DNA from 3 places in the Peptoniphilus sp. Marseille-Q6390 genome. Region 2 is predicted to be linked to each of the others. Evidence: predicted binding sites of a transcription regulator. Region 2 holds the regulator's gene; each other region holds the start of a gene.
What was found. The regulator HrcA, encoded in region 2, represses chaperone genes, less so after heat shock. The targets are predictions, from matches to a motif close to ATTAGCACTCNATANTATNGAGTGCTAAT.
Positions count from the first base shown of each region.

Region 1: a site for HrcA is predicted at 6,653-6,681, ahead of ACWPVO_RS01480 (co-chaperone GroES). Genes of this name have one in related genera too.
Region 3: a site for HrcA is predicted at 6,605-6,633, ahead of htpG (molecular chaperone HtpG). Genes of this name have one in related genera too.

Region 1 is NZ_CBCPLS010000001.1:291,971-302,309, reverse strand. It holds gene ACWPVO_RS01500 (tryptophanase) at 1-1,197, shown strand, start outside; gene ACWPVO_RS01495 (sodium-dependent transporter) at 1,283-2,623, shown strand; gene gloB (hydroxyacylglutathione hydrolase) at 2,692-3,381, opposite strand; gene groL (chaperonin GroEL) at 4,687-6,309, opposite strand; gene ACWPVO_RS01480 (co-chaperone GroES) at 6,339-6,620, opposite strand; gene ACWPVO_RS01475 (methylated-DNA--[protein]-cysteine S-methyltransferase) at 7,521-8,075, opposite strand; gene rplQ (50S ribosomal protein L17) at 8,123-8,464, opposite strand; gene ACWPVO_RS01465 (DNA-directed RNA polymerase subunit alpha) at 8,475-9,422, opposite strand; gene rpsK (30S ribosomal protein S11) at 9,449-9,844, opposite strand; gene rpsM (30S ribosomal protein S13) at 9,857-10,219, opposite strand; gene rpmJ (50S ribosomal protein L36) at 10,231-10,339, opposite strand, start outside.
Region 2 is NZ_CBCPLS010000001.1:768,652-778,990, forward strand. It holds gene hemW (radical SAM family heme chaperone HemW) at 1-842, opposite strand, end outside; gene lepA (translation elongation factor 4) at 829-2,640, opposite strand; gene lepB (signal peptidase I) at 2,675-3,193, opposite strand; gene hrcA (heat-inducible transcriptional repressor HrcA) at 3,833-4,855, shown strand; gene grpE (nucleotide exchange factor GrpE) at 4,864-5,391, shown strand; gene dnaK (molecular chaperone DnaK) at 5,413-7,239, shown strand; gene dnaJ (molecular chaperone DnaJ) at 7,404-8,534, shown strand; gene prmA (50S ribosomal protein L11 methyltransferase) at 8,608-9,513, shown strand; gene ACWPVO_RS03805 (RsmE family RNA methyltransferase) at 9,506-10,195, shown strand; gene mtaB (tRNA (N(6)-L-threonylcarbamoyladenosine(37)-C(2))-methylthiotransferase MtaB) at 10,195-10,339, shown strand, end outside.
Region 3 is NZ_CBCPLS010000002.1:2,103-12,441, reverse strand. It holds gene ACWPVO_RS05930 (MATE family efflux transporter) at 1-1,190, opposite strand, end outside; gene ACWPVO_RS05925 (2-hydroxyacid dehydrogenase family protein) at 1,377-2,330, shown strand; gene hutG (formimidoylglutamase) at 2,339-3,370, shown strand; gene ACWPVO_RS05915 (ABC transporter ATP-binding protein) at 3,453-4,232, opposite strand; gene ACWPVO_RS05910 (ABC transporter permease) at 4,225-5,103, opposite strand; gene ACWPVO_RS05905 (ABC transporter substrate-binding protein) at 5,111-6,124, opposite strand; T-box leader at 6,186-6,431, opposite strand; gene htpG (molecular chaperone HtpG) at 6,650-8,503, shown strand; gene ACWPVO_RS05895 (HNH endonuclease signature motif containing protein) at 8,666-9,196, opposite strand; gene ACWPVO_RS05890 (hypothetical protein) at 9,373-9,930, opposite strand; gene ACWPVO_RS05885 (hypothetical protein) at 9,902-10,339, opposite strand, start outside.

The sequences.
Region 1 (10,339 bases), 480 kb from region 2:
GCAGCTGAATCCGTTTTATTCGAACTTGTCAAAAAAATATTAAACGCAAGAGAACCAGGAAAGATTTATACTATTCCTTCAAACGGTCACTTTGACACTACTGAAGGTAATATTAAACAAATGGGTTCAATCCCAAGAAACCTATACAATAAAAAATTACTTTGGGAAGTTCCTGAAAATGGTCATTATGAAAAGAATCCATTTAAGGGCAACATGGACACTGAAAAACTAGAAGAACTTATCACTAAGTTAGGACCTGAAAATGTGCCACTAATTTACACTACTATCACTAACAACACAGTTTGTGGTCAACCAGTTTCTATGGCAAACTTGAGAGAATGTTCAAGAATTGCTCATAAGTATGATATACCTTATATGTTTGATGCTGCTAGATGGGCAGAAAATGCTTACTTCATCAAGGTTAATGAAGAAGGTTACGCTTACAAGTCAATTCCAGAAATCGCAAAAGAAATGTTCTCTTACTGCGATGGTTTTACTGCATCACTTAAAAAAGACGGACACGCAAATATGGGTGGCGTACTTGCCTTTAGAGATAAGGGCCTATTCTGGAAGAAGTTCTCTGACTTTAACGAAGACGGCACTGTTAAAACTGACGTAGGTATCCTCCTAAAAGTTAAACAAATTTCTTCTTACGGCAACGACTCCTATGGTGGAATGAGTGGTAGAGATATTATGGCTCTTGCTGCAGGTCTTTATGAAGCAGCTAAGTTTGATTATCTTGATGCTCGTGTTAAGCAATGTGAATACCTTGCTCAAGGTTTCTACAAGGCTGGCGTTAAAGGAGTTGTACTTCCTGCAGGTGGACACGGTGTTTATATCAACATGGACGAATTCTTCGACAACAAGAGGGGACCAGAAACTTTTGCAGGTCAAGGCTTCTCTGTGGAATTAATAAGAAGATATGGAATTAGAACTGCAGAACTTGGTAACTACTCAATGGAATATGATCTAAAGACTCCAGAACAACAAGCTGAAGTAGCAAACGTAGTTCGTTTCGCAATAAATCGAAGTCAACTTTCTAAGGAACACATGGATTATGTTATAGCAGCAGTTAAGGCTCTTTATGAAGATCGTGCTACTATTCCTAATATTAGAATAGTAAAGGGAAAGAACCTTCCAATGCGTCACTTCCACGCTTTCCTTGAAACTTATGAACCTTCTGAAGATGAAAAATAAATTTCTCTAAACTTTTTTATAAATACAAAAAATTAAATAAGCCCCTCTTAATTGAGGGGCAAATTACCCTTTAAGGAGAAAAATTATGGATAACAACTTAAAAACTCGTGATGGTTTTAAAAGCAAATGGGGCTTTATACTAGCTTGTATTGGCTCTGCAGTTGGTATGGGTAATATTTGGAGATTCCCTATAATGGTTTCAACTTATGGTGGGATGACTTTTCTCATTCCTTATTTTATCTTTGTAACCTTAATAGGATCTACAGGAGTAATTTCCGAAATGGCACTAGGCAGGTCAGCCGAAGCTGGACCAGTTGGCGCCTTTGGAAAATGTACAGAATTAAGAACTGGCAATAAAAAGCCTGGCGAATTAATTGGTCTTATCCCAGTTCTCGGATCTTTGGCACTAGCTATAGGCTACACTTGTGTAATGGCTTGGATTTTTAAATATACCTTCCTTTCTCTATCAGGTCACCTTTATGAAATGGGACAAGATATGGATGTAATTGGTGGTACCTTTGGCCTAACAGCGAGAGCCTTTGGTGCAAACACCTGGGTAGTAATAGCAATTCTTGCAAGCTTTGCCATAATGGTAATGGGTGTATCTGGTGGAATTGAAAAGGCAAACAAAATTATGATGCCAGCCCTATTTATTTTATTTGTAGGACTTGCATTCTACATCTGCACTCTTCCAGGTGCTTCAAATGGCTATAAATATATTTTCACAGTAAATCCTGATGGATTAAAGGATCCTAAGGTTTGGATATTTGCCTTTGGGCAAGCCTTCTTCTCCTTATCAGTAGCAGGATCAGGAACTGTAATTTATGGATCTTACCTTCCTAAAAATGAATGTATTCCATCATCAGCAAGGAATGTTGCAGTCTTTGACACAATAGCAGCCCTCTTGGCAGCCTTTGTAATCATCCCTGCAATGGCAGCAGCTGATGCACCACTTGATACAGGTGGCCCTGGCCTTATGTTTATCTTCCTTGTAAATGTATTTAACGGTATGCCTATTGGAAGAATTATTGGAATGATTTTCTACATCTGCGTTCTATTTGCAGGCGTATCTTCAATAATAAACCTTTACGAAACACCAGTTGCCTACCTACAAGAAAAATTCAATGCATCAAGATTTCTTGCAACTACTATCATCCACATCATTGGTTGTGTCGTTGCAATTCTAATCCAAGGAATAGTAAGTGGTTGGATGGATGTAGTATCAATTTACATTTGCCCACTTGGAGCAGCCCTTGCAGGCATAATGTTCCTTTGGGTCGCAGGCAAAGACTATGTCCTTGCAGCAGTAAATGAAGGATCACCTAAGGGAATTGGATCCTGGTACTATCCATTAGCAAAATATGTATATGTAACAGCTGCCATAGTAGCCCTAATAGCAGGCGCAATACTTGGTGGCATTGGTTGATATAATTTAGTAAACAAAAAAGTGTTGGCTTTTGTAATAGCCAGCACTTTTCTTTTGCTTACCTTTTCTCAAAAATTATCCTTTTTGTTTCTAAGGTCTATAAATTCATCTAAGTCCTTTGCCAAGAAAAAAGGATTTATTTTTTTCTCTTTTCCAATTGTTGTAGGAAGAGTGATCTCGTCATCTTCTCTAAGCTTCTTTACTCTTTCATACTCCCTATCCAAGTCCTCATTAGAAATTACAGACTTGGCAAATTCTAAGTTGGCAAGAGAATACTCGTGAGCAGGATAAACCACAGTGTCATCAGCTAAGTTTTTTAACTTGTTGAGACCCTCATAGGATTTTTTGTAGTCCTTAGTGAAGACCCTGCCGCAACCTGCAAGGAAGAGGGCATCTCCACAGAATAAGTTACCATCAATGAGATAAGAAATGTGGTCTTCAGTGTGACCTCCCGTTGAAATAACCTTGAAATTTTCTCCAAGAAGATCAAATTCATCTCCGTCCTTTAAATTCACGTCGTTGTATTCACTAGTTTCCCTAGGTCCATAAACCTTTGGGTCGTATTTAATCTTAAGTTCGTCAAGGCCACCTACGTGGTCCATGTGCTTGTGGGTTAAAAGAATATAATCAAGTTTTCTGCCCTTCAAATAATCTATAACAGGACCTGCATCGCCAGGATCAACAAGGAGAACCTTGCCGCCCTTCTCAATAGTCCAAATGTAATTGTCATTAAAAGCTTTAATATATTTAATATCCATAAAACACCTCATAATATTCATACTCTTATTGGTGGGATTTAAACATGGGAGGGTTTTGTTATGCTTATTAAGTTATAATTTAAATTTTTTGTTAGTTGATAAGAATTTTATTAAGTCCTTATTTTCTATTTTGTGACTTCTTAATGAGTACAAAAAACAGAATGATTAAAATTTGAAAGCATCTTGCTAAGAATATCCTAGGTCAAAAATTGTCTTATTTTCAAATCGAAGAACTTCGGCTAAAATCGCACTGTTTGAGCGAAGCGAGTTTGCGATTTTAGAAGTTCGAGATTTAGAAAATAGCAATTTTTGTAATGAGATATTCGAGCAAGATGGTTTTTTGTATTAACTAGATTGATTGAAGTTATATTTCCTTATCTACTCATAATCTATTATATTTTACCTTTGCCATAGAAAAAAAAACAGTCAACTTAATGACTGCCTTTAATTATGCTTTTTCTGTACTTACTTAATTCGACTCACTTGAAAATGCTCATTATTCATTCGCATTGGCTGAGACTTGATCAAATTTCTGTAAGAAATTTTGATAAGTCTGCCCGCAGATTTTTGCTTGCAAACAATCTGTGTTCCCTTATTTTTCGCTGGATAGGGTTCTTCATAAACTTTGCTTGAAATTAAAAAAGACAGTCAACTTTGTGACTGCCTTTAATTATGCTTTTTCTGTACTTACTTAATCCGACTCGCTTGAAAATTCTCCTTATTCGGTCGCATTGGCTGAGACTTGATCAAATTTCTGTAAGAAATTTTGATAAGTCTGCCCGCAGATTTTTGCTTGTCAAAAATCTGTATTCCTTTATTTTCCGCTGGATAAGATTTTTCATCAGCTCATGCTTCGCTTACGCTTGTGTTCTAAATTAAAGCATAAAAAAGACAGCCTCTTTGTGACTGCCTTTAATTATGCTTTTTCTGTACTTACTTAATCCGACTCGCTTGAAAATGCTCATTATTCGGTCGCATTGGCTGAGACTTGATCAAATTTCTGTAAGAAATTTTGATAAGTCTGCCCGCAGATTTTTGCTTGTCAAAAATCTGTGTTCCTTTATTTTCCGCTGGATAAGATTTTTCATCAGCTTTACTGAAATTAAAAAAGACAGTCAACTTTGTGACTGCCTTTGTTTAAGGTTTTTTCTATATATCCAAGTCCGACTCCTTTGAAAAAACTCCCTACTCGGTCGTTTTTTCTGCAGTCGCTGGATAAGATTTTTCATCAGCTCATGCTTCGCTTACGCTTGCATTCGCTGTGAAAACCAGAAAAACCGAGACTCGTCTCGGTTTTTCTTATCATTACATCATACCCATGCCTGGATTCATTGGAGGCATTGCTGGTGCATCTTCTTTTATGTTTGCTACTGCTGCTTCTGTTGTCAAGATCATTGATGCTACACTTGATGCGTTTTGTAGTGCTGATCTTGTTACTTTTGTTGGGTCTACTATTCCGGCTTTTTTCATATCTACGTATTCTGACTTGTATGCATCGAAGCCGATTCCTGCTTCTTTTGTCTTTACGTGTTCTACGATTACTGAGCCTTCTAGCCCTGCGTTTTCTGCTATTTGTTTTAGTGGTTCTTCTAGGGCTCTTAGGATAATGTTAGCTCCTGTTTTTTCGTCGCCTTCTAGTTGGTCAACTACTTTTGCAACTGCGTCGATTGAGTCGATTAGTACAGTTCCACCACCTGCAACGATTCCTTCTTCTACTGCTGCTCTTGTTGCTGCTAGAGCATCTTCGATTCTTAACTTTCTTTCCTTTAATTCAACTTCTGTTGCTGCTCCAACTTGGATAACTGCAACTCCGCCAGAAAGTTTTGCAAGTCTTTCTTGTAATTTTTCTTTATCAAATTCTGAGTCTGTTTCTTCGATTTGGTTTTTAATGTGGCTAATTCTGTTTTCAAGTTCAGATTTTTCGCCTGCTCCATTTACAATTACTGTAAGTTCTTTTTCAACCCTAACCTTTGAAGCTGATCCAAGCATTTCAATTGTTGCATCCTTTAGATCTTGACCTAGGTCAGATGATACAACTTGTCCACCTGTTAGGATTGCAATGTCTTGAAGCATGTCTTTTCTTCTGTCGCCATAGCCTGGAGCCTTTACTCCAACTACGTTAAGTGTTCCCCTAAGTGAGTTAACAACTAAAGTTGCAAGGGCTTCGCCGTCAATATCATCTGCAATAATAAGAAGTGGTTTTGATTGTTGAAGAACTTGTTCTAATAGTGGAAGGATTTCTTGGATATTTGAAATCTTCTTGTCTGTAATTAGGATGTATGGATCCTCTAATTCTGCAACCATCTTGTCAGAATCTGTCACCATGTATGGAGATAGGTAGCCCCTGTCAAATTGCATACCTTCAACAACGTCTAAGCTTGTTCCCATAGATTTTGATTCTTCAACTGTGATAACTCCGTCGTTTCCAACCTTTTCCATTGCTTCAGAAATAAGTTTTCCAACTTGTTCGTTAGCAGCAGAAATTGAAGCAACTTGTTCAATAGCTTCCTTTGAAGAAACTTCTGTTGAAAAGTGTTTGATTTCTTCAACTGCAGCTTCAACTGCCTTAGCAATACCCTTTTGAAGAACCATTGGGTTTGCACCTGCTGCAAGGTTTCTCATGCCTTCTCTAATTATAGCTTGAGCAAGTAGAGTAGCTGTTGTAGTACCGTCCCCTGCAACGTCATTAGTCTTAGTAGCAACTTCCTTTAAAAGTTGTGCTCCCATATTTTCAAATTTATCTTCACATTCAATTTCTCTTGCAATAGTAACACCATCGTTTGTGATAAGTGGTGTGCCATATTCCTTGTCTAAGATAACATTTCTTCCCTTAGGTCCAAGAGTTACCTTTACTGTATCTGCAAGGGTGTTAATTCCCTTTATTAAGCCTTTTCTAGCATCTTCTGAAAATTTAATTTCCTTTGCCATTTTTATCATCTCTCCTTATTCAATAAGCCTTATTCAATAACTGCCAAGATGTCTTGGAACTTGATTATAGTGTATTTTTCGTGGTCAAGTTCAATGTCATTTCCTGCGTATTTAGAGAAAATAACCTTGTCTCCAACCTTAACAAGTCCCTTCATATCTTCGTCTGTATCTAATTTGTTGCCAGTCGCAATAACTTCTGCGATGTTTGATTCTTCCTTTGCTGAAGAAGGAAGGACAATACCAGAAGCAGTAGTTTCTTCTTTTTCAATCTTTTTAATGACAATCTTGTCATCAAGTGGTCTCAATTTCATATATATAAGCCTCCTAAAATTTATAATTTATTTTTAGCACTCGCTAGTCTCTTCTGCTAATATGTATATGATAACTCAAATAAAAACTTTTTTCAAGTAGTTGGGGGAGAAAATTATTTTAAAAGCTACGCTTTTATAATTGCTCTTGGAGGGGCTTAGGGGCATCGTGAGGCCCCTTGCCCCTCCAAACCACCCCCTTCACCCCACGTACGTTGAGTCCAAAAAAATCGGTCATGCTAAATTTTCAAAACTCATTCGCTTCGCGAATTCAAACAGTTGAAAATTTTTAACGCATAACCAATTTTTTTGCTCATTATATACACTCGATTAGTTTACAGCTCAAACCAAAAGATGATTTTAATAATAATGTCATAAGAGATTGTCACCTCACAACTAATTATTAAGTTATAGTTTGTTAGAATGCTATAAAAAATTATGACTTAACTATTAATTTTTAAGTTACATTTTTTTGAGGAGTTATAAAAAATTATAACTACACGAATAATTATCAAATAAAAAAAGCTTAATAAATACTAGATTAAGCTCTATCTATTTATAACTTTGTCTTAAATTGTTAAGTTAGCAATAATGCCCCAGCTTGTTGAAGTCTTATGAGTTTTTAAATTTTACCAATAAGTCGCAAGCTAGTAAGGCAGTAAGCAAAAAGTTCGGAGACGTTAAAAAAATTTCACTGTTTGAGCGAAGCGAGTTTGAAATTTTTAGTCGGAGAGCTTTTTGCGTATTAATGGGTCGGGCCCCTGCCAGGTCGTTGGGGGTGGTAAGGGGAGGTTTGGAGGGGACAAGGGCGAATCGAAACGCCCTAAGTCCCCTCCAATTGTAAATATAAAAGCATAAGCTTTTAATAAAACTTTTTAACGAAAACTTCTTTATTAAGTATTTTTAAAAAGTCCTTTTTTTTACTTTTTTCTCTTTCCTCTCAAGCTCCAAAAGCTTCTTCTTAACATCTACTCCCCCAGCATAGCCTCTTAAACTCCCATCACTTCCTATTACCCTGTGGCAGGGTATTATCAAGGAAATTGGGTTGTGACCTACTGCTCCTCCAACTGCCTGGTTGGATACTCTTTCATACTTCCCACTTGCAAGTAAGGCTTCTCCAACTTCCTTATAGGTCCTTGTCTTTCCATAGGGAATCTTAAGTAAAATATCCCAGACGTCTTTTCTAAATTCACTTCCACTTACATTTATTGGAGGAATAAAGCTTGGATCTTCTCCTAAGAAATATTTATCTAACCAAGTTTCTGTGAGTCTTAAAATTTTACAGTCCTCTTCTTTAGAAGAAAATAAGACCTCATCATTAATTAAAACTACATCACTATCTCTTAGTTTCTCTGCAAACTCTTTATGACTGTATAGGTAGAGTCCAAGCAAGGCTTCTTCATCAAAAACTATTAATATGTCCCCCAGCAAGGACTTGTAAATTTTTTTATAGAGCATATGGCCTCCAAAAGTTTATAAAAAAAAGGAAACCCCATTGGATTTCCTTATACTAATTCTATAATTGAAATTTCTGCGCCGTCTCCACGTCTTGGACCCATCTTTAAAACTCTAGTGTATCCACCGTTTCTGTCAGCATATTTTTCTGCATACTCAGTAAATAGTTTTGTTACAACATCTTCTGAATAAATATATGCTAAAGCTTGTCTTCTTGCGTGAAGATCGCCTCTTTTTCCAAGTGTAATCATACGATCAGCAATTCTTTGAACTTCTTTTGCTCTTGTGTGAGTAGTTTGAATTCTACCTTCAGCTAAGAGAGAAGTAACAAGGTTTCTTAGCATTGCACGTCTATGACTTGAATTACGGCCAAGTTTTCTATTTTTTGCCATAATATCCTCCTTATTCTTCTTCAGGTTTGAGGCTTAAGCCTAACTCGTCAAGTTTTTCAGTTACTTCTAGTAGAGATTTTCTACCTAGATTTCTAACCTTCATCATTTCACTTTCAGTTTTATTAGTTAGTTCCTCAACACTATTTATGCCTGCTCTCTTTAGGCAATTGAATGATCTTACAGATAAGTCTAATTCTTCAACTGTCATTTCGAGAACTTTTTCCTTTTGATCCTCTTCTTTTTCAACCATCAAATTTATTTCACTGACATGTTCTTTTAGGCCAATGAAGAGTTCAAGATGTTCTGTCAAGATTTTTGCTGCAAGAGATGTTGCTTCGTCAGCCTTCATTGAACCATCTGTTGTAACTTCGAGGATTAATCTATCGAAGTCTGTTCTTTGTCCAACTCTTGTGTTTTCGACCTTCCAGTTTACTTTTTCCACAGGAGTGAAGTTAGAATCCATAGGAATAATTCCTATTTCAGATATTTCTTCCTTTTTAAGTTCAGAAGGTTCATAGCCTCTTCCCTTTTCCACCATCATTTCAAGATAGAAATCAGCATCATCATTTAGGGTTGCTATATGTTGATCTGGATTAATAATACTTACATGTGGAACAAGTTCAATATCAGAGGCTTTTATTTCACCCTTGCCCTTTTTTTCTATTACTAGTTTTACAGGCTCATCTTCAGTCATCTTTAAAACTATAGATTTAATATTTAAAACTATTTCAGGTACATCTTCCAATACTCCTGGAATTGTATCAAATTCATGTTCAACGCCACGTATATTGATAAAAGATACAGCTGCGCCCGGTAGAGAGGAAAGTAACACTCTTCTTAAGGAATTTCCAATAGTGATACCAAATCCAGCTTCTAGAGGTTCAACGACAAACTTGCCATATAAACCTGATTCATCTAATTCTTCAATACTAATCCTAGGTTTTTCAATTTCAATCATGGGTACCCTCCTTCTCGGTAAATAGTTTAGACTCTTCTACGTTTTGGTGGTCTACATCCATTGTGAGGAATTGGAGTAACATCTTTAATCATTGTTACTTCAAGACCTGATGCTTGAAGAGATCTAATAGCAGCTTCTCTTCCTGAGCCTGGACCCTTAACATATACGTCAACGCTTTTTAGTCCGTGTTCTTTAGCTTTTTCAGCTGCTTCTTGTGCTGCCTCTTGTGCTGCAAAAGGAGTAGACTTTCTTGAACCTCTAAATCCAAGTTGTCCAGCACTAGCCCAAGATATAACATTACCGTTAATATCAGTAAGAGTAACCATAGTGTTGTTAAATGTTGAAGCTATATGTGCTTCACCTTTTTCAATATTTTTACGTACACGTCTTCTAGCACGTGTAGCTTTTTGTTTTTTTGCCATTTAAGTCCCCCCTTACTTACCCTTAGAAACAAGTTTCTTAGGACCTTTTCTTGTCCTAGCATTTGTCTTAGTCTTTTGTCCTCTTACAGGAAGACCCATTTTATGTCTTCTTCCACGGTAGCAGTTGATTTCACGAAGTCTCTTGATGTTCATAGCAACATCACGACGTAAATCACCTTCTACGTGGTACTTATCAATTTCTTCTCTAATTTTAGCAAGTTCTGCTTCTGTTAGGTCTTTAACACGAGTGTCAAAGTCTACGCCAGCTGCAGTTAATATTTCTTGAGATCTGGGTTTTCCAATACCATAGATGTAAGTGAGTCCAATTTCAACTCTTTTTTCTCTAGGTAAATCAACACCGGAAATTCTAGCCATAATTACCTCCCTTATCCCTGTCTTTGTTTATGTTTCGGATTTTCACAGATTACCATTACTCTTCCGTTTCTTTTAATAATTTTGCACTTTTCGCACATCTTTTTTACAGATGGTCTTACT
Region 2 (10,339 bases):
TAAAAATTTGTGTATCTCAAATTTCCAATATTTGATGAAGCAGAAAGTCCAAAGGAAATATAATCTCTTAGCTTCCAATAAGCCATGTTGTGACTACACTCATGGCCTTCTTTGGCAAAGTTAGAAATTTCATATTGCTTGAGACCAATTTTTTTTAGCTCATTAACTACATAGTGATACATCTTCCTGTCCTCATCTTCAGTGGGAAAGGATAGAGGAGACTTCTCATGATCTCTAAAAAGTTTAGTCCCTTCTTCTAAAATAAGTGAGTAATAAGAAATATGTGGAAGATTTAATTCTCTTACTTCCTTTATTGACTCTTCGATGTCAGAAAACTTTTGGCCAGGTAGGGCAAGCATTAAATCTAGATTTATATTTTCAAAACCAGCTGACCTGGCATTTTCTATAGCCCTATAAATATCATCTTTTTTGTGAATTCTTCCAATTCTTTTTAAAATCTCTTCGTTAAATGATTGGGCGCCTATAGAAATCCTATTTATCCCATAAGAAAAGTATTCCTCAGCTTTTTCTCTAGTTAGAGAGTTTGGGTTGGACTCTATACTTATTTCTCTGTTATCGGAAAAATTATAGGCAGATAAGTCATCCATAATTTCTTTTATAAATCTTGAGTCAACTGAAGAGGGTGTTCCACCTCCAATAAAAACAGTGTCAATTATCTTATCTTTTAAAAAGTCTTCGTTTAATTTAATTTCTTTTCTCAAATATTTAAAATATTTTTCTACTTTAGGTTCACTTAAAAGAGAAGAGCAGAAGTCACAATAGTGACATCTACTCTCACAAAAGGGTATATGAATATAAATTGAAATTTTATTTGTCTTCATCATATTTTAAAACAGATAAGAAGGCATCTTGTGGTATGTCTACGCTACCCACAGTACGCATTCTCTTCTTTCCTTCTTTTTGCTTTTCAAGAAGTTTTCTCTTTCTCGAAATATCTCCACCATAACATTTTGCAAGTACGTCCTTTCTAAGGGCACGAATTGTTTCTCTTGCAATGATTTTATTTCCAATTGCAGCTTGGATTGGAACTGCAAATTGGTGTCTTGGGATTACGTCCTTTAATTTTTCACAAACATTTCTTGCACGAGTGTAGGCAGAAGATTCATGAACAATTAGTGAGAAGGCGTCTACAAGTTCTTCATTAATAAGGATATCTAACTTAACAAGATCAGATTTTTCATATCCAATTAATTCATAATCATAAGATGCGTAGCCACGAGTTTTTGATTTTAATGCATCAAAGAAGTCATAAATAACTTCGTTAAGTGGCATGTGGTAGGTAATAAGGGCTCTAGTTTCTTCTAGGTATTCCATATTCTTAAAGACACCACGTCTGTTTTGACAAAGTTCCATAACTTGACCAACGTAATCTGTTGGAGTCATAATCTCTGCCTTGACAATAGGTTCTTCCATGTATTCTATCTCTGTTGGGTCAGGAAGGTTTGATGGATTTTGAATTGAAATCATCTCACCATTTTTTTTCATTACATTGTATATAACTGATGGAGCAGTAGTGACAATATTTAAGTCAAACTCTCTCTCAAGTCTTTCTTGAATTATTTCCATGTGAAGAAGACCTAAGAAGCCACATCTAAAACCAAAGCCAAGAGCAACAGAAGTTTCAGCCTCAAAGTCAAGGGCAGCATCATTTACTTGGAGCTTTTCAAGAGCTTCACGAACGTTGTTGTACTCTTCGCCTTCGCCAGGATAGACACCACAGAAAACCATAGGCACAACTTTTTTATAGCCAGGCATTGGCTCTTGCGTCCTATTGTTCTTAAGAGTTATTGTGTCCCCAACTCTTGCGTCTTTAACATTTTTAATAGAAGCAGTTATGTAGCCAACTTCACCAGCACTTAAAGAGTCAAGAGGTATGTGGCCATTAGAAGTAACACCAACTTCAACAACCTCAAAGGACTTGCCCGTTGCCATCATAGTTATTTCGTCGCCAGGTTTAACTGACCCATCGACAACTCTAACGTCACAGATTACTCCCTTATAAGAATCGTAGAAGGAGTCAAAGATTAAAGCCTTAAGAGGAGCATTATGGTCTCCACTTGGTGCAGGTACCTTATCGATAATTGCGTGAAGGACATCGTCAATGCCAATGCCTTCCTTTGCAGAGATAAGTGGAATTCCGTCAGTATCAATGCCAATAATATCTTCAATTTCTTCTTTAATTTCATCAGGTCTAGCACTTGGTAGGTCAATCTTATTTATTACTGGTACAAGTTCAAGATCTTGGTCAACTGCAAGATAAACATTAGCAAGTGTTTGAGCTTCAACGCCTTGGGCAGCATCAACAACAACTATGGCACCCTCGCATGCTGCAAGAGAACGGGAAACCTCATAGTTAAAGTCTACGTGGCCTGGGGTGTCAATAAGGTTTAAAATATATTCTTGTCCGTCTCTGTCGTCTTTATAGATTAACCTTACTGCCTTTAATTTAATTGTAATTCCTCTCTCACGCTCTAGGTCCATGGAGTCAAGAACTTGTTGTTCCATTTCTCTCTTTGTGAGCATGCCTGTTGATTCGATTAGTCTGTCGGCAAGAGTAGATTTTCCGTGATCAATGTGTGCTATTATTGAAAAATTTCTAATATTTTTCTGATTTCTCAAATTTTTACCTCCGATTTCATGGGGATTATATATTTTAAATTTTTCCTCTATTACTTAGAGGTAAAATCCTATAAACTGCTGCTGATTTTATTCTTTTCTTTTCAATTGGTCCAAAGTATCTGGAGTCAATACTCATGCCAGGAAGTCTGTTGTCTCCCATAACAAAGTACTCATCATCTTTTAACGTAAAACTTTCAACATCAGACTCTGTATAATCTGTTGAAGTATAAGTTTCTTCCAAAACTTTTCCATTTAATATAACTTTTCCATCTTTAAATTCTATTGTGTCGCCAGGCTTTCCAATTAATCTCTTAATATAATTCCTGTTGTCATTAGGTGCATCTATTACCACGATTTCTCCACGAGGCAGGTCAGTGTATCTCTTGTAAGAAAGACAGAGCAATTTATCTCTTTCGTTTAAAGTTGGATGCATGGACTCGCCATTAACTACAGCTATATTAAAAATAAAAGTTCTCACAAAAAGTGCAATTAGAACTGCAGCTACAATTGTAAGAATAAAAGATAGGGTTTCGTTTTTTTTCAATGTGATCATCTCCAATTTCTAATTTTATCATAAATAAGGAAAAGATTGGATAACTATTTATCTTATACAGCATATGTATGTTGGAATAAATTAAAATTACTTAGGTTAAAATTAATTGATTTTTAAATAGAAAGTTGAATTAAATTTTTTTAAATTACAAGTTTATGAAAAAAATTTTTTATAACTTAGTGAAGAAAGATAACTTTAGACACAGAGACTATGAATAATTTAAATTATAACATGTCTCTATGTATCAAGATGATCAAATCAAATTATAGACTTTTAAAACTTCTTATAATTTTATGAGTTAGAGAAAAAAATTATGAGGAAGAGAAGGGCTTAATAAAAAAATTTAAAGTTCTTATCTCTTATGACTTAATAAACTTTTGAAAATAATTTTTAAAACTCTGTAGAAGAAAATAAAAAATAAAGCAAAACAAATTAAGTGTAAGAACTTATAAAACTTTTGTTAATTTAAGATCAGTTAAAAATTAATATCACATAAATTTCCTAAATAAAATAATTAAATAAAAGAAAGTCAAAAAAAGTCAAAATTATTTTTAAATTTCCTTGACAAAGTATAAGGTGTGAAGTATTATATAAATAGATTAGCACTCAGGGTTAATGAGTGCTAACAAAGGAGGAGTTATGGATACTAGAAAAATTAATATTTTAAATGCCATAATTGAGGCGTATATAGATATGCCAACTCCAGTTGGTTCGCGAACACTTTCCAAGGATTACGACCTTGGAGTTAGTTCAGCGACTATAAGAAATGAAATGGCAGATCTTGAAGATCTAGGTTTTTTGAATAAGCCACATCAGTCAGCAGGAAGAATTCCATCAGACAAGGCTTACCGCTTCTATGTTGATGAACTTTTTAAAAACTTTAATAGTTTTCACGATATAGATGCCTCAAGAAAAATCATGGAGAGACTTTTATTGACTTCTAGAAATCACGAAGATTTTTATAAAAATGCAGTCAATCTCCTAGCCAATTTAAGTTCTTGTACGGCTTATCTCATAACACCACAGAAGGCCGATACAAAAATCAAAAGACTTACTCTAGTAAAGCTTGATGACTTTACAGCCCTGTTAGTTCTCATTGGGGACAAGGGAGTTATTGAGAAGTATTTTTTAGAAATAGAAAATATTTCTGATGAAGATTTTCATCTAATAGAGAAGGTCTTAAATGAAAAAATGTCGGGAATAGATTTTAATGAAATTGAGTCACTTAAGATTTCACTTTCAGAGGACATGATAAGACATGGAAAATTTATTTCTGATCTTGTAAAAATTGCTAGTCAATTTAATAAAAAGGTGTCTTCCATTGACATTTATTATGACGGTCTTACAAATATTTTAAACTTTGATGAATATAAGGACCTAGACAAGGCTAGAGATTTTATGAGCTTAGTAGAAGATCGGGACAGCTTATTTCAAATCCTAAAAAATGACACTTTCACCAGTGATGTTGAAGTTATTATTGGATCAGAAAATAGCGCGAGTCTCATGAAGGAAAATACTATTATAAGAGCTCCCTTCGCTAAGGAACATGGAATCTATGGAAGTATTGGAATCATTGGACCAGTTAGAATTGATTACATGAAATTGGTCAAAGTTGTTAAGATTTTTAGCGACGCAGTGAAAAGTGGATTGAAAGAAATGTGAGGGAGTACATGACGAATGAAGATATAAAAAAAGATGATTTACAAAATGATGAAAATATAGATATGAAAGATGAAAATCTTGATATTAATGATGAAGCTGAAGTAGATGCTTCTGATGATGAAAAGTATCAAGATTTAATGGATAAATTTATGAGACTTCAAGCAGACTTCTCCAACTATAAGAGAAGGACTGAGGCACAAAAGTCTGAGTATGTTGAGCTTGGAGTTAAGAAAATTGCAAATGACTTACTTCCTGTCATAGATAACTTTGAGAGAGCTTTGGACTCTATAAAGGACAAGGACTCAACCTATGAAGGAATATTAATGATAAAAAATCAACTTACTGACGTACTTGCTAAAGACGGCATAGTTGAAATGGACGCATTGGGAAAAGAATTTGATCCAATGTATCATCATGCAGTACTCACTGAAGATTCTGATGAATACGACAGTGGTTATGTTATAGAAGTATTGCAAAAGGGTTATTTAATTAATGACAAAACACTAAGACCTGCAATGGTCAAAGTTTCACAATAAGAATTTTAGGAGGAAATATATATGGGAAAAATAATTGGTATTGACTTAGGAACAACTAACTCTGCAGTAGCAGTAATGGAAGGTGGAGAATCTGTAATAATTCCTAACATTGAAGGTAACAGAACTACTCCTTCAGTAGTAGCTTTTACAAAAGATGGGGAAAGATTAGTAGGTGAAACTGCTAAGAGACAAGCAATCACAAACCCTGATAGAACAATCTCTTCTATTAAGAGACATATGGGTTCAGATTTTACTGTAAAGATTGATGACAAAACTTATACTCCACAAGATATTTCAGCTATGATTTTACAAAAATTAAAGGCTGATGCTGAATCTTATCTTGGCGAAAAAATTACAGAAGCTGTTATCACAGTTCCAGCATACTTTACAGATGCTCAAAGACAAGCAACTAAGGATGCAGGAAGAATTGCAGGACTTGATGTAAAGAGAATTGTAAACGAACCAACTGCAGCAGCACTTGCTTATGGAGAAGACAAGGACAAGGACGCACAAACTGTTATGGTTTATGACCTTGGTGGTGGTACATTTGACGTATCTATCCTTGAACTTTCTGATGGTGTATTTGAAGTACACGCAACTCGTGGTAACAACAAACTTGGTGGAGATGACTTCGACAATAGACTAATTGATTATATTGCTGAAGAATTCAAAAAAGAAAATGGAATTGATCTTAAGGCTGACAACATGAGTCTACAAAGACTAAAAGAAGCAGCTGAAAAGGCTAAGAAGGAACTTTCTTCTACTATGTCAACAAATGTCAACCTTCCATTTATCACAGCTTCACAAGCTGGTCCACTTCACTTAAACATGGACATCACTCGTGCTAAGTTCGACGAACTTACAGCAGACCTTGTTAAGATGACTGAAGGACCTGTTAAGGATGCTTTAAAGGATGCAGGACTTTCTGCAAATGAAATAGACAAAGTTCTTTTAGTTGGTGGTTCTACTAGAATTCCAGCTGTTCAAGAATGTATTAAGAAGTTAACTGGAAAAAATCCTCAAAAGGATATTAACCCAGACGAATGTGTAGCTCTTGGTGCAGCTATCCAAGGTGGAGTTCTTTCTGGAGATGTTAAGGACTTACTTCTTCTTGACGTAACACCACTTTCTCTAGGAATTGAAACAATGGGTAACATTACAACAAGACTTATTGAAAGAAATACAACTATCCCAACTAAGAAGTCACAAATATTTACAACTGCAGCAGACAATCAAACTTCTGTAGAAATTCACGTACTTCAAGGTGAAAGACAAATGGCAAAAGACAACGTAACTCTTGGTAGATTTACACTTGATGGTATTGCACCAGCAAGAAGAGGCGTGCCACAAATTGAAGTAACATTTGATATTGATGCAAATGGTATTGTAAATGTAAGTGCTAAGGACATGGGTACTGGTAAAGAACAACACATCACAATTACATCTTCAACTAACTTAAACGAAGAAGAAATCGAAAAGAAAGTTAAGGAAGCAGAAATGTATGCTCAAGAAGATGCTAAGAAGAAAGACTTAATTGAAGCTAGAAACAACGCTGACTCAATGATTTACCAATCTGAAAGCACACTTAAGGATGTTGAAGGAAAGATTTCTGATGCAGATAAGACTAAGATTGAAGAAGCAATCAAGGGACTTAAAGATGTAAAAGATGGTGAAGATCTTGAAGCTATTAAGTCTAAGACTGAAGAATTAACTCAAGCTTTCTACGCAATTTCAGAAGAAATTTATAAACAACAAGCTGGTCAAGGTCAAGCTGATGGATCACAAGCTCACGCTGATGACGATGTAGTTGACGCTGACTATGAAGTTGTAGATGAAGATGAAGAATAATAATTAAATAAAAATGTTGCAGTTTCGGCTGCAACTTTTTTTATGTAGAAAATTATATTTTATTTTATAAATTAATTTTTTACACTCAAATATCTTTTAAAATTTGATTTTAGCTTTATTTTTTCTAGTTTTTATATTAGAATATAGAACTATTGAGGTGGAAGATGAGAAATTTTTATGAAATTCTTGAAGTTGAAAAAAATGTAACTAAAGAAGAGTTAAAGAGATCTTATAAGAAGCTTGCTAAAAAGTATCACCCGGACCTAAATCCAGGAGATGAAGTTGCTGAGGCAAAGTTTAAAGAAATATCCTATGCCTATGAAGTTCTAGCAGATGATGAAAAAAGACAAATCTACGATGTCTATGGTGAAGAAGGACTTAAGGGCAACATGGGTGGATCTGGAGGAAGTGGCTTTGGAGGTTTCTCGGATATCTTTGATGACATATTTGATATTTTTGGCGGCTCAAGATCCAATAGATATGAATACGCAAACAGAAAAGACATGCCAAAGAAGGGACCTGATGCCAGAGTAGACGTAACTCTTGATTTCTTTGAAGCAATATTTGGAGTGGAAAAAGAAATTTCTGTTAAGGTTAGGGAAGAGTGTTCCCATTGCAATGGCAGCAAGATGGAACCAGGAAGTGAAAAGCATACTTGTGAAACTTGTCATGGTTCAGGTCAAGTTACTTCAGAACAAAACACACCTTTTGGAAGGTTTGTGAGGACTTCAGCTTGTGAAGACTGTAATGGAACAGGCGAAGTTATAGAAGAGCCATGTAAAGAATGTGGTGGAAGAGGAAGTAAGGTAAGAACTAAGAAGTTAAAAGTCAACATCCCTAAGGGAGTTGACACTGGAAACATAATTTCACTTAGGAATCAAGGTTCTGTTGGTGAAAATGGTGGCGAAAATGGAGACATCTTCGTCTATATTAGGGTTAGATCAGACGCAGTTTTCAAGAGAGAAGGCAATGACATCTACCTAAATATTCCAATTTCTTATTCAGATGCAGTCCTTGGAGCAAAGATTAAAGTACCAACTCTTGAGAAAATTGTTGACTATGATATTCCTAAAGGGACTACAGGCGGAACAGTTTTTAGACTAAAGGGAGAAGGAGTTCCTTATGTCAATAGAGATAAACAAAGAGGAGACCTCTTCTTTAAAGTTGATATTATTATTCCAAAAAAGGTTAGCGACGAACAAAGAAAACTTCTTGAAGACTTAAGAGAAACTGAGCCAGAAGTTGCAGAAAATAAAAAATCATTTTTAGATAAGTTAAAGAAATTATTTGATTAATGCGGATCATTGATTCGCATTTTTTAAATTGTATAAAGAAATTATCTATAATATAATGAAACAAGGTGATTAGATGAAATACATTGAAATGACAATAAATACTTCAAAGGATAAAAAAGATATCATTGAAGGAATTCTATTTGATTATGGAATTTATACGACAGAAGAAATTTCTAGCGATATAGTGGATGAGCTAGACCAAGATGAAAAGGACTGGGACTTTATTGATTACCCTCTTTTAAACTCAAAGGAAGGTGTCTTTGCTCTTAGGGTTTATCCAGAAAATATGGAAGATGCAAATAATTTAAAGGCTGAGCTAAATGAAAAAAATCTTGGACAATGTCTTTTAGAAGAAAAGGACGACGAAGACTGGGCGAATAATTGGAAAAAATATTACAAGCCACTAGAAATTGGTGAAAAGCTTGCTATTGTTCCTGAGTGGGAAGCTTATGACAATGACAAGAGAATAGTAATTAAAATAAATCCTGGAATGGCTTTTGGAACAGGAACTCATGAATCAACTTATATGTGCCTTGAACTTTTAGAGAGATATGTAAAGAAAGATGACGAGATCTTTGATATAGGTTGCGGTTCAGGGATTCTTGCCATAGCTGCTTTAAAACTTGGAGCAAAGAGAGCCCTTGCTGTTGATATTGATGACAAGTGTATTGATGCTTCACATGAAAATGCAGGTCTTAATAATCTTGAAGACAAGATGGACATCAAAAAGGGAAATCTACTTGATGTTGTAAAGGGAAGAGCCGACTTAATTGTTTCCAACATAATTGCAGAGATAATTGTTGATGAAATTAAAAATCTTAAGAACCACATGGATAAGGGTGGAATTTTTATAACTTCTGGAATTATAAAAGAGAGAAGGCAAATGGTTATTGATGCTTTAAAAGAAAATGGATTCGAAATTATTGACGAGTTAGAAAAAAATAATTGGGTTGCCATTGTAGGAAGATTAAATGTATAGATTTTTTGAAGATAGAGAGTTTCAAGGCAATACTAATTTAAAAGAAGAAACTCTTCACCACTTAAAAAATGTAATAAGGATAAAGGACGGGGAAGCCTTTCAAGTTGTTTTTGAGGATGGTATTTTTTCCTTTGCTTATGAAGGTGAAAAAATAAAAAATCTTGGGGAAGTACTAGAATCTAATGAATCTAAGGTTAGACTCTCCCTATTTTTTGGAATCCTAAAAAACAATAAGTCTGAAGATGTCTTAAGACATGCTACAGAAATTGGAGTTAGCGATTTTTACCCTGTCATAATGGACAGGTCTATCTCAGATATTTCCAAGAAAAAAGAAAAGAAATTAGAAAGATTTCAAAAAATTGTGGAATCAGCTGCAAAGCAATCAAAACGAGATATCATACCTATGGTTCATGACATAATAAAGACAGATGATATTTTAAATTTTTCTGGCGATTTAGTTTTATGTTATGAAGATGAAAACAAGACACAATTGGGCGAGGTAACAAAGGCTCTTAGCAAAAACATAGGACTTGTTATTGGACCTGAGGGAGGTATATCAGAAAGAGAACTTGAATTATTAAGTGAAGCTAAAAAAGTAGGGCTTGGAAGGAGAATTCTCCGAGCAGAGACTGCAGCTATAACAGCTTCTTTTTATATAATACACGCAAAGGAGTGTGAGTAATGGAAAAAACTTTTTCAATTTTAACTCTTGGCTGCAAGGTTAACCAATACGAATCAGAAGCCATGAGCGAACTCTTTGAAAGTAGGGGATACAGACAAGTTGAAAATGATGACTTTAGTGATGTTTATATAGTTAATACTTGCA
Region 3 (10,339 bases), on a different contig from region 2:
TGTCTTAGGATTGAGTCAAGTAGTGCCAATATTCCATTGCCAAAGGCTTGGAAGACACTGGCTCCCACTATGGATATGCCTGCAAAGATGTAAGACAAAGCACAAATCCTAAGCATTGGTATTCCTATCTCTAACATCTTGCCTGATGCAGAAAAGATTTTTAAAATTTCTCTTGGGAAGGACATTATTAAGCCTGAGACTATTAATGTCATTACAGTTACTGTTATCATTGCCAGCTTTATTGACTTTATAATTCTCTCCTTGTTTTTGGCTCCATAGTTGTAGGCAATTATTGGGACAAGTCCGTTGTTGATACCAAAGATTGGCATAAAGACAAAGGACTGAACCTTGAAGTAGGCTCCAAGCGCTGCTATGGCTGATGTGGAAATCTCTGATAGCATCTTGTTTAGTACATATATTGTAAAGGACTGGATTGTTATTGTTATCATGGATGGAATTCCAACGATGTAAATGCCCTTGATAATTTTTGGATTAAGGGAAAGCTTCTTCATTGTTATGTCTGGGTTAAACTTATGTTGGAAGAAGGCCCCGCAAATTGCTCCAATTATTTGTCCCGTCACTGTAGCAACTGCTGCACCCTTTACACCCATGGCTGGTAGTCCAAAGTAACCAAAAATAAAAATTGGGTCGAGAATTATATTTAAGACAGCTCCAATTAATTGTGTGAGCATAGTAAAGACTGTTCTTCCCGTTGACTGAAGAGTTCTCTCCAAAAATATTTGTGTAAAGACGCCTATGGATAAGCCCATTACAATTTGAAGATAGTCCACGCCATACTTAATTATATTTTCATTTGTTGTTTGGGCTGACACAAAGGGTCTTGGTAAAAATCTTGACAAGATAAATAGAAGTAGGCCATATAAGAGGGCAAGTGTAAGTCCATTCTCTGCTGTCTTGTTGGCCCTGTCAAAGTTCTTCTCTCCCAAGTATCTTGAGATCAGTGAGTTCATACCAACTCCTGTCCCAACTCCAATTCCTATCATTATATTTTGTATTGGAAAGGCAATTGCTATGGCAGTGAAGGCTTCTTCGTTAATCTTTCCAATGTAGTAGGAGTCCACCAAGTTGTACATAGACTGGATGAACATAGAAATTACAATTGGAAAGGAAACTTGAAATAAAAGTTTTGGGATTGACATGGTCCCCAATTTATTTTCATTGTTTTGCACTTAATCACCTCTTAATCTTTCTATCTATAATCTTAACTATTATATAGGAAGATATAAATTTTTTAAAGTTTCTAAGTCTAATAAAATCAATTTGAATTTTTATAATTTTTCTCTTCACTTTACTTGTGACCTAATATTTTTTTACATTTAATCTCACTATGATAAAATGTAGGCAGAGGTGATTTTGTGAAATTATTGATTACAAGTAATATTCCAAAAAAAATTTACGATGATCTAGACAAAAATTTTGAAATAAGCTACCACGACTCCAATGTTCCACTAAAGAAAGAAGAAATTATTGAAATGATAAAGGGACAAGATGCCCTTCTATGTCCTCTTTCAGATAAAATCGACAAAGAAGTCATTGATGCTGGCGACAATTTAAAAATTATTGCCAACTACGGAGCTGGCTTCGACAATATAGATATTGATTACGCAAGAGAAAAAGGAATTGTTGTTACAAACGCACCTGCTCCTGCATCTGCTGTGTCAACAGCTGAACTTGCCTTTGGACTTATGCTTGCTGCTGCAAGAAAAATTGTATCTGGCGACAAGGTTACTAGGGCTGGAGAATTTTATGGCTGGCGACCAACATTTTATCTTGGAAGTCAACTTAAGGGAAAAACTCTTGGCATAATTGGACTTGGCAACATTGGAAAAAATCTTGCTAAGAGGGCAAGAGCCTTTGAGATGAAGGTTGTTTATTATTCACGAACAAGAAAAGAAGACTTTGAAAAAGAATTTGACATAGAATACTTAGATAAAGATGAAGTAATAAGGTCCGCAGACTTTTTAAGTCTTCACACAGCTTTTGTGCCAGACCTTCGCCACATGATCTCAAAAAAAGAACTTGAAATGATGAAAAAATCTGCTATATTAATAAATGCGTCAAGAGGTCCAATTGTTGATGAAGATGCCCTTGCTGATGCACTAATAGAAAATGTAATAGCAGGAGCTGCCCTTGATGTCTATGAGTTTGAACCAAGAGTAAATGATAAACTTATGGACCTTGACAATGTAATCCTTGCCCCTCACCTTGGCAACGCAACTTTTGAAGCAAGGCTTGAGATGGGCGAAAATGCAAAAGACAATTTAATTGACTTTAAAAATGGTAAAAATCCAAAAAACAAAGTAAACTGAGGTGTAAAATGATAAATTATTATAGTCCACAAGAAATGACTATATGGTCTGGCAGAGTTGACGATGAAAACGACTACGAATCTTTTAGGTGGCACCAATGGGTTAAACCCCTTGACCTAAACGATGAAAGCTTAACTCCTTTCGAAGGCAAGCTTGGCTTTGGTATTGTAGGTTTTGAATCTGACCAAGGTATTGAGCTTAACAAGGGAAGGTTCGGAGCTGCTGCTGGTCCTGCTGCTATAAGAAAGGAACTTGCAAAACTTCCATGTCAATTTTCTAAAGAAGTTAAGATCTTTGACTGCGGTAACGTGACAAGTAAGTACACAACTCTTGAAGCCAGCCAAGACGAACTTGCTAAGGCTGTTGATAGGGTTCTTGAGTTAAACTTATTCCCCCTAGTCCTTGGTGGCGGTCACGAAACTGCCTTTGGTCACTACAAGGGAATTAGCACTTTTCTTGACGACAGAGAAGACAACAAGCTTGGAATTTTAAATTTCGATGCCCACTTTGACCTTAGACCTTATGAAAAGGGAACTGGTACAAGTGGAACTATGTTTAGGCAAATCGCCGACTACACTCGTGAAAAGGGAACTCAATATGCCTACTATGTAATGGGAATTCAAAAACACTCCAACACTCTTTCCCTATTTAGAACTGCAGAAAAGTTGGGCGTTACTTATGTCTTAGGTAAGGACCTTATCAACGGCAACTTATTTGATATTGTCCAACATCTTGACGAATATATCCATGAGCAAGACCACCTATATGTAACAATTTGTATGGACTGCTTCACATCTTCCTATGCACCAGGAGTTTCTGCTCCTCAAGCCTTGGGAGTTGATCCAGAAAAAGTAATCCTACTTTTAAAACACGTCTTTTCATCTGGCAAGCCAATGAGCTTTGACATTTGCGAAGTTTCACCAAGATTCGACCACGACTCTGTAACTGCCAACTTGGCATCAATTCTTGTTTACACTGTTGTGTCAACTATGGCTCAACACGAGCTAGGCAAGGCAAACAAAAAATATATTCCAAACTAAGTTATAAATAAAAATTTAATCTAAAAAAATTGCCATGGACTTATCCATGGCTTTTTCTTTGTCAAAAATTATTTTCTTTTCCTTATAGAGAATTCCCTACCTCTATAGATATTTCATAAAATTTATCTAAGATGGAATCTAGCTTAAGATTTTTCTTTTCTTCGCCAGCTAAGTCCATAATCTTTTCTCCCTTGTGCATCATTATGAGCCTGTCCCCATACTTAAGTGAATAATTTAAGTTGTGGGTTACCATAAGGGCAGTCAAGTTTTTTTCTCTCACGAGCTTATCTGTGATTGCCATAACTGTGTCTGCTGTCTTGGGGTCAAGAGCTGCTGTATGCTCGTCTAAAATTAAAAAGTCTATGGGAACAAGAGTTGCCATTATAAGGGCAAGAGCTTGTCTTTGACCACCTGATAGGAGTCCAACCTTGTCATCTAACTTATCCTCAAGTCCAAGGCCAAGACCTCTTAATGTATCCCTATAGATTTCTCTCTTCTTTTTATTTACTCCTGGAGTCAAGTTCCATGACTTGTTTTTATTTTCCGCCATGGACATATTTTCTAAAATTGTCATCTTTGGCGAAGTTCCCATCTTTGGATCTTGAAAAACTCTTCCCATCTTGACGTATCTCTTGTGCTCAGGAATCTTTTTTAGGTTCTCTCCGTCTATTAAAATTTCTCCCGAGTCTTCTCTTAGAGACCCGCAAATTATATTTAAAAGAGTGGACTTGCCTGACCCATTAGACCCAATGATGCTAAGGAATTGTCCCTTGGGAAGGCTTAGGTCAAAGCCAGAAAAAAGTTTATTCTCATTAGCTGTTCCAATGTTAAAGGTTTTGTCAATTGATTTCAACTCAAGCATGATGGACCTTCTTTCTCTTTCCCCTTCCTGCGATTAAAATCACAAGGAAGATTGCTGCTGTTATAAGTTTCATTGAATTTGCCGAAAAACCAAGGGCAATTGCAAGGGCAATTGATGCCTTGTAGAGAATTGATCCCACTAAAACCTTACTTGTGTCCTTCATAAAGTCCAGGCTCTCAAGGAGTTTCATCCCAAGGACCACTGCCGCAAGACCCATTACCATGGACCCAGTTCCCATGGAAACTTCAAAAAATCTTTGCTCTTGACAAACTATAGCCCCGCTTAAAGCCACAAGTCCATTGGAAAGTGCAAGGCCACAAATCTTTACCCTGCCTGGGTCAACTGCCATGGTCCTAACGAGGCTTTCGTTGTCGCCACAAGCCTTTAAAATAAATCCAGCCTTGGTCTTTAAAAAATAATCTAAGATAATTTTCATCACAAGAACAAAAGGAATCATAACAAGGAGCAAGTCAAAATCTTTTAAATTTTCGGGCACAAGTCTTGCAAGTCCAGTAGAAAAAATTGTTGCCTCATTAAAGATTGGCACGTTGGCTTTACCTGCAATTTTTAAATTAATAGTCCATAGGGCAGTTTGCATAATAAGACCTGCAAGTAGGTCTTCTACCTTTAGCTTTATGTGTATAAGGCCTGTCAAGGAACCTGCAATAGCTCCAGCCAAGAAACTCATTACAAGGGCAAGGCCAGGATTCACTCCCCTTAGGATTGCAAAGACTGTTACTGCTGCTCCCAGCGGAAAGGACCCGTCAACTGTTAAGTCTGGGAAGTCCAAGATGCTGTAAGCAATATAAAGACCAAGGGCTAAGAAACTATAAGTCAGCCCCTGCTCAATTATTCCTCTTAAGATATCCATGGCTTACCTACTTTTCTGAAGGGATTATAACTTCAGTTATGTTTTCTGTTGCCCTATCAAGTAGGTCCTTTGGTATTTCTATGCCAAGGTCTTTAGCAACCTTTGAGTTTAAGTATAGGTTTGGCTTTTCAATAGTTTCAAAAGGCATTTCACTTGCCTTAGCTTCTCCTTTTAAAATTTTTGCAGCCATCTTACCTGTTTGCTTTCCAAGAGAAACATATTCAATACCTTCTGAACCAAAGCAACCCATATTTACTTGTTCAACTTCAGAACCAAAAACTGGAATCTTCTTTGCATTGGCCTTGTCTAAAATTGTTGGAAGAGAATTCACAACTGTGTTATCCAAAAGATTTGTAATTGCATCAACTTTTGAAAGTAAGTTGTCTGTTGCTAGAGGTATGTCTGCTGTAGTGTTTATAGCCTCGTCAACAATTGTAAAGCCGTACTTGCCTGCAAGGTCCTTGTAGATTTTTAACATTGAATCAGAGTTTGCTTCACTTGATGTATGAAGTATGCCAAGATTTTTTGCTTCCGGCATTATCTCTCTTATTAATTTTAATTGAGCTTCCACTGGCAAGATGTCACTTGTGCCTGTTACATTGCCAAGAGGTTTTTTATTTTCATCTGCAAGTTGAGCAACAATAGGATCGGTAATTGCTGTGTAGACAACTGGTATGTCTGTTTTCATTGTTGCGTTGTAGGCACTCATGGCTGCTGGTGTGGCAATTGCTGTTACCATATCAACCTTGTTGCCCACAAAGGCATTTGCTATTTGGGCTGCTATACCTATATCTGCTTGGGCGTTTTGGTAATCAATTTCTAAATTCTTTCCTTCAACAAATCCTTCTTCTTCAAGTCCTTGTAAGAAACCTTCCCTACAATTATCAAGTGATGGATGTTGGGCAAATTGTAAAATTCCAATTTTATAAACTTTCTCACCATCAGAAGTTTTTTCTCCGCTTCCCTTTGAACATCCAACTAACAACATAACTAATGACAATACTACTAAAATTTTTTTCATTTTTTTCTCCTTTTCCTCACACTATGAGAGAAGGATGGAAATAAAAAAAGACTTCCATCCCTAATGGGACAAAAGTCTTAACTTCTGCGGTACCACCCAAATTTGCATAAAGCACCCTCTCATCAATACTAACATATTGGTCTTATTTTAACGGCTAAGTCCCGTCGGGCATTACTCTAAATCAAAGATTTATTTCTTCCCGCCCTCAGAAGTCCATTCATTTAAACTTCACCTACAAGTCTCTCACCATGTGACTCGCTCTCTTTAAAGCTCCATAAAAATTACTAATCTTCTTTATCGGTTTATTATTTAGATATAATATAGGCTTTCAATTTTATTTTGTCAAGAAGTTTTTTTATATTGATTTTAAAATAAAAAAACTTCACGAGATTAAAAAAATTTCTATCTCTTTAAATTTTAAAACTATAAGCCCAAAATAATTTTCAAAGGTTTGACTATTTTAATAAAAAGATATATATTATTAGCAGAAGCACATATCGAGTGCTAATGAAGAAAGGTGATAATATGCAAAATAAAAAATATAATGCCGAAACAGAAAGATTAATGGACTTGATGATTCATTCCATTTACACAAATAAAGAAATATTCCTAAGAGAACTCATCTCCAACGCATCAGATGCTATGGACAAGATGTACTACATCGCCTTAAACGATGACAAGCTTAAGTTCAACCACGAAGACTATTTCATTAGGATAACTCCTGATAAGGACAAGAGAACTTTGACAATAGAAGACGGTGGCCTTGGCATGACTGCTGAAGAACTTGTAGAAAACTTGGGAACAATAGCTAAGTCAGGATCCCTTGATTTTAAAAACTTAAACAAAAAAGATGCCGACCACGAAATCATTGGACAGTTTGGTGTTGGTTTCTACTCTGCCTTTATGGTTGCAGATGAAATTTCTGTCTTGACTAGGTCTTACAAGGAAGAAAAAGCTCATCTTTGGAAGTCCAAGGGTGCAGAAGGCTATTCCATTGAAGATGCGGAAAAGGACAAACACGGTACTATCATTACTCTTCACTTGAGAGACAACACAAAAGAAGAAAATTATGATGAATATCTTGATGAATATAAGATAAGAGAACTTGTGAGCCACTACTCCAACTACATCTCCTATCCAATTAAGATGGAAGTGGAAAAGAAAAGACCAACTGCCGACTCAACAGAAGATGATCCAAAGTTTGAATCCTACAGAGAAGACGATGTGTTAAACTCTTCTGTCCCAATGTGGAGAAAAAATAAAAATGAATTAAAGGAAGAGGACTACAACAACTTCTTCAGACAAAGACACTTTGGCTTTGAAGATCCCCTTGCCCACATCCACATCTCTGTAGAAGGTATGATTTCCTTTAAGGCAATTTTATACATTCCATCAAGGAGACCTTTTGACTTCTTAAACCCAGACAAGAAGGGTGGACTTGAACTCTACTCCAACGGCGTCTTAATTATGGAAAAATGTGAAGACCTACTTCCAGACTACTTGAGCTTCATCAAGGGCGTTGTAGACTCAGAGGATATTTCCCTTAACATCTCACGTGAAATGCTACAAAAAACTCGTGAACTCCAACTAATTAAGAAAAATATAGAAAAGAAAATCCTTGATGAACTTGCAAAGATTCTTAAGAACGATAGGGATAAGTACGCTGAATTCTTTAAAAACTTTGGCGTCAGTCTAAAGTCAGGTGCATATGAAAATTATGGAGCAGACAAGGACAAGCTAAAGGACCTCTTTATCTACACAACTACTAAAAGAGAAAATATTACTTTTAACGAGTACAGGAAGGACATGTTGCCAGACCAAGACTTCATCTACTATGCAAATGGCTCATCAATCGAGGCTATTAAGGACCTTCCACAAATCAAACACTTTATTGACAAGGACATAGAAGTCCTTGCCCTCACAGATCCAATTGATGAGTTTGTCATCAAGATGCTAGAAGAATATGACGACAAGAAGTTCAAGTCTATTTCTGAAACAGATGAAGTCAAAGAAGAGGATGAAAAGAATTTACAAGACTATGTAAAGAAGATGAAAGACATCTTAAAGGGAGAAGTTTCATCTATAAGAGAAAATCCAAATCTAAAAGATGACGCAGCCTACCTATCAAGCAAGGGTGAAATCTCCATTGAAATGGAAAAAACTCTTAGCCACATGCCAAACAACCAAGGCTTTAAGGCAGACAAGGTCCTAGAAGTAAATCCAAACCACCCTGCTGTGAAAAAATTAAAGGAAATGGACGAGTCTTCAGAAGAATTCAAAACTTACACACAAATGCTATACGATGGAGCAAGACTTGTTGCAGGACTTGAAATAAAAGACCCAATAGCCTACGCAAGAAATGTTTCAAAGTTAATGTAAGATTATAAAAATTTAAAACTTTCAAAACAGCTCACAAATTGTGGGCTGTTTTTTTATATACTTAATCATATTCATCTCACAATTTCCATTAGCAAATTTTAAAAAATTTTATTCCAGGAACTCCTAAAGTAGTCCCTGGAATTTTTCTACTTAAATTGGATTTTAATCAATTTCATACTTTTCTCTCAATTTTTTAATTAAAATCCTCATTAGTCCAGCTATAGTTGAAGAGTTTAAATACATTTGTCCAAAATGATGAGTAGCATAGCTACCTATATCTTCCCCTAAAATTTCTTTAGCTTCCTTGTCGGTTATAAATTTATCAAATATGGCAATGTCATCCTTAAACTTACTTTTATAGATTCTCTCATATTCTTCCAAGCCTCGGTTTATCCAAAATGTATCATAGTAGGGTTCCTTATATGCTTTAAGCCAATCCCACATAATTTCAGGGTCATAAACATTAGGGTTTTCTAAATGACATCTTTTACAAAGCAAGACATAATTCGATGGAATATCTTCACCACCCAAAGATCTTGGAATTATATGACATCTCTCCAGTCTTCTTTTTGATCCACATCTCCAACATCTTTCTAATGCTTCCGATGCATCAACACTTAGATTGCTTTCATCAATTCTAGAAAACCAATAATCATATATCTCTTCTTTTGTTGTTTTTATTTCTTTAGTCATCTTTTCTCCTAATTATTTACATGCTACTTTAAGTTTGCCAATTATATTCCAACTTAATCTTATAGAAATATATTCGCATTTAAGCTTTTTTCCACTTCATATGATAATTTTATATGATAAATTTTATTTTAAGCCCTATATCTAGCATTAATCAATATTTGTTTAGCTTATAATGTCTAAACTAAATTCCTAGCTAAAACAATATCACTTTCATCTTGGTATATTGGTATGCAATTAATATCTAGTAATTCATTTATTAAGTATATTCTATCTGATTTGTTAAGATCTAAAATCAAAGCCTTGGACATAAAAAGCAATGTCCCTGTACCTATTATTTGTAATTTCTCTATTGTTTTTTCTAAAAAGTATTTAATCATTTGTATTTTCTCAAAAAAATCTTTCGGATCATCTATTAGATTGAAATCATCTATTATAGCAACGGATCCTATTCCTCCAACTTCATTACAGTAAATGTTATAAGCACTTGCCACATATTCTAAATCACCAGAAATACTATCGGCTAATAATAACATATCTTCAACATTATAAATATTAAAGATATAAAAGGTTATACTAGCTATAAACTTTTTAACTTCTACCTCGTCTTGCCATAAATATTCGAAAAAATCTATTCTTCCCAGCATAATATCATCATATTCACAATCAGACGTTAAAAAAATTTCAAAATCAATTATCTCATACTTTTCAGAAAATTGATTGGATTGATATGTCATCTAAACCTCCATATTCTGGTAAAATCAATACTTTAATGTACTCAGCAATGATATCTTGATCAAGAATTTCTCCTTTAATAGCAATATGCCTTAAATCGTCTATATATTCAGATTCTTTTTCAAACTCTATTTCTTTCTGTAAATCAAATTTGTTTAACAAGTTTATTTTTTCTACATTTATTGAGTTCTCTTTAAAGAGATATGAAACAAATTTTGATTCTACAAAAGCTGTAACATACAAATGAGGAAAGTAAATATTATTCTTTTCTTCTATAATATATTCAAATAAAATTTTATTATTATCTCTAGTAATGCTAATATATTCTGTAAATTGATTAAGAATATTAGCTGTATTCCTAATATAATTCCATATATATTCTGATAAAGATAAGCAATCTTCAACTGAAGG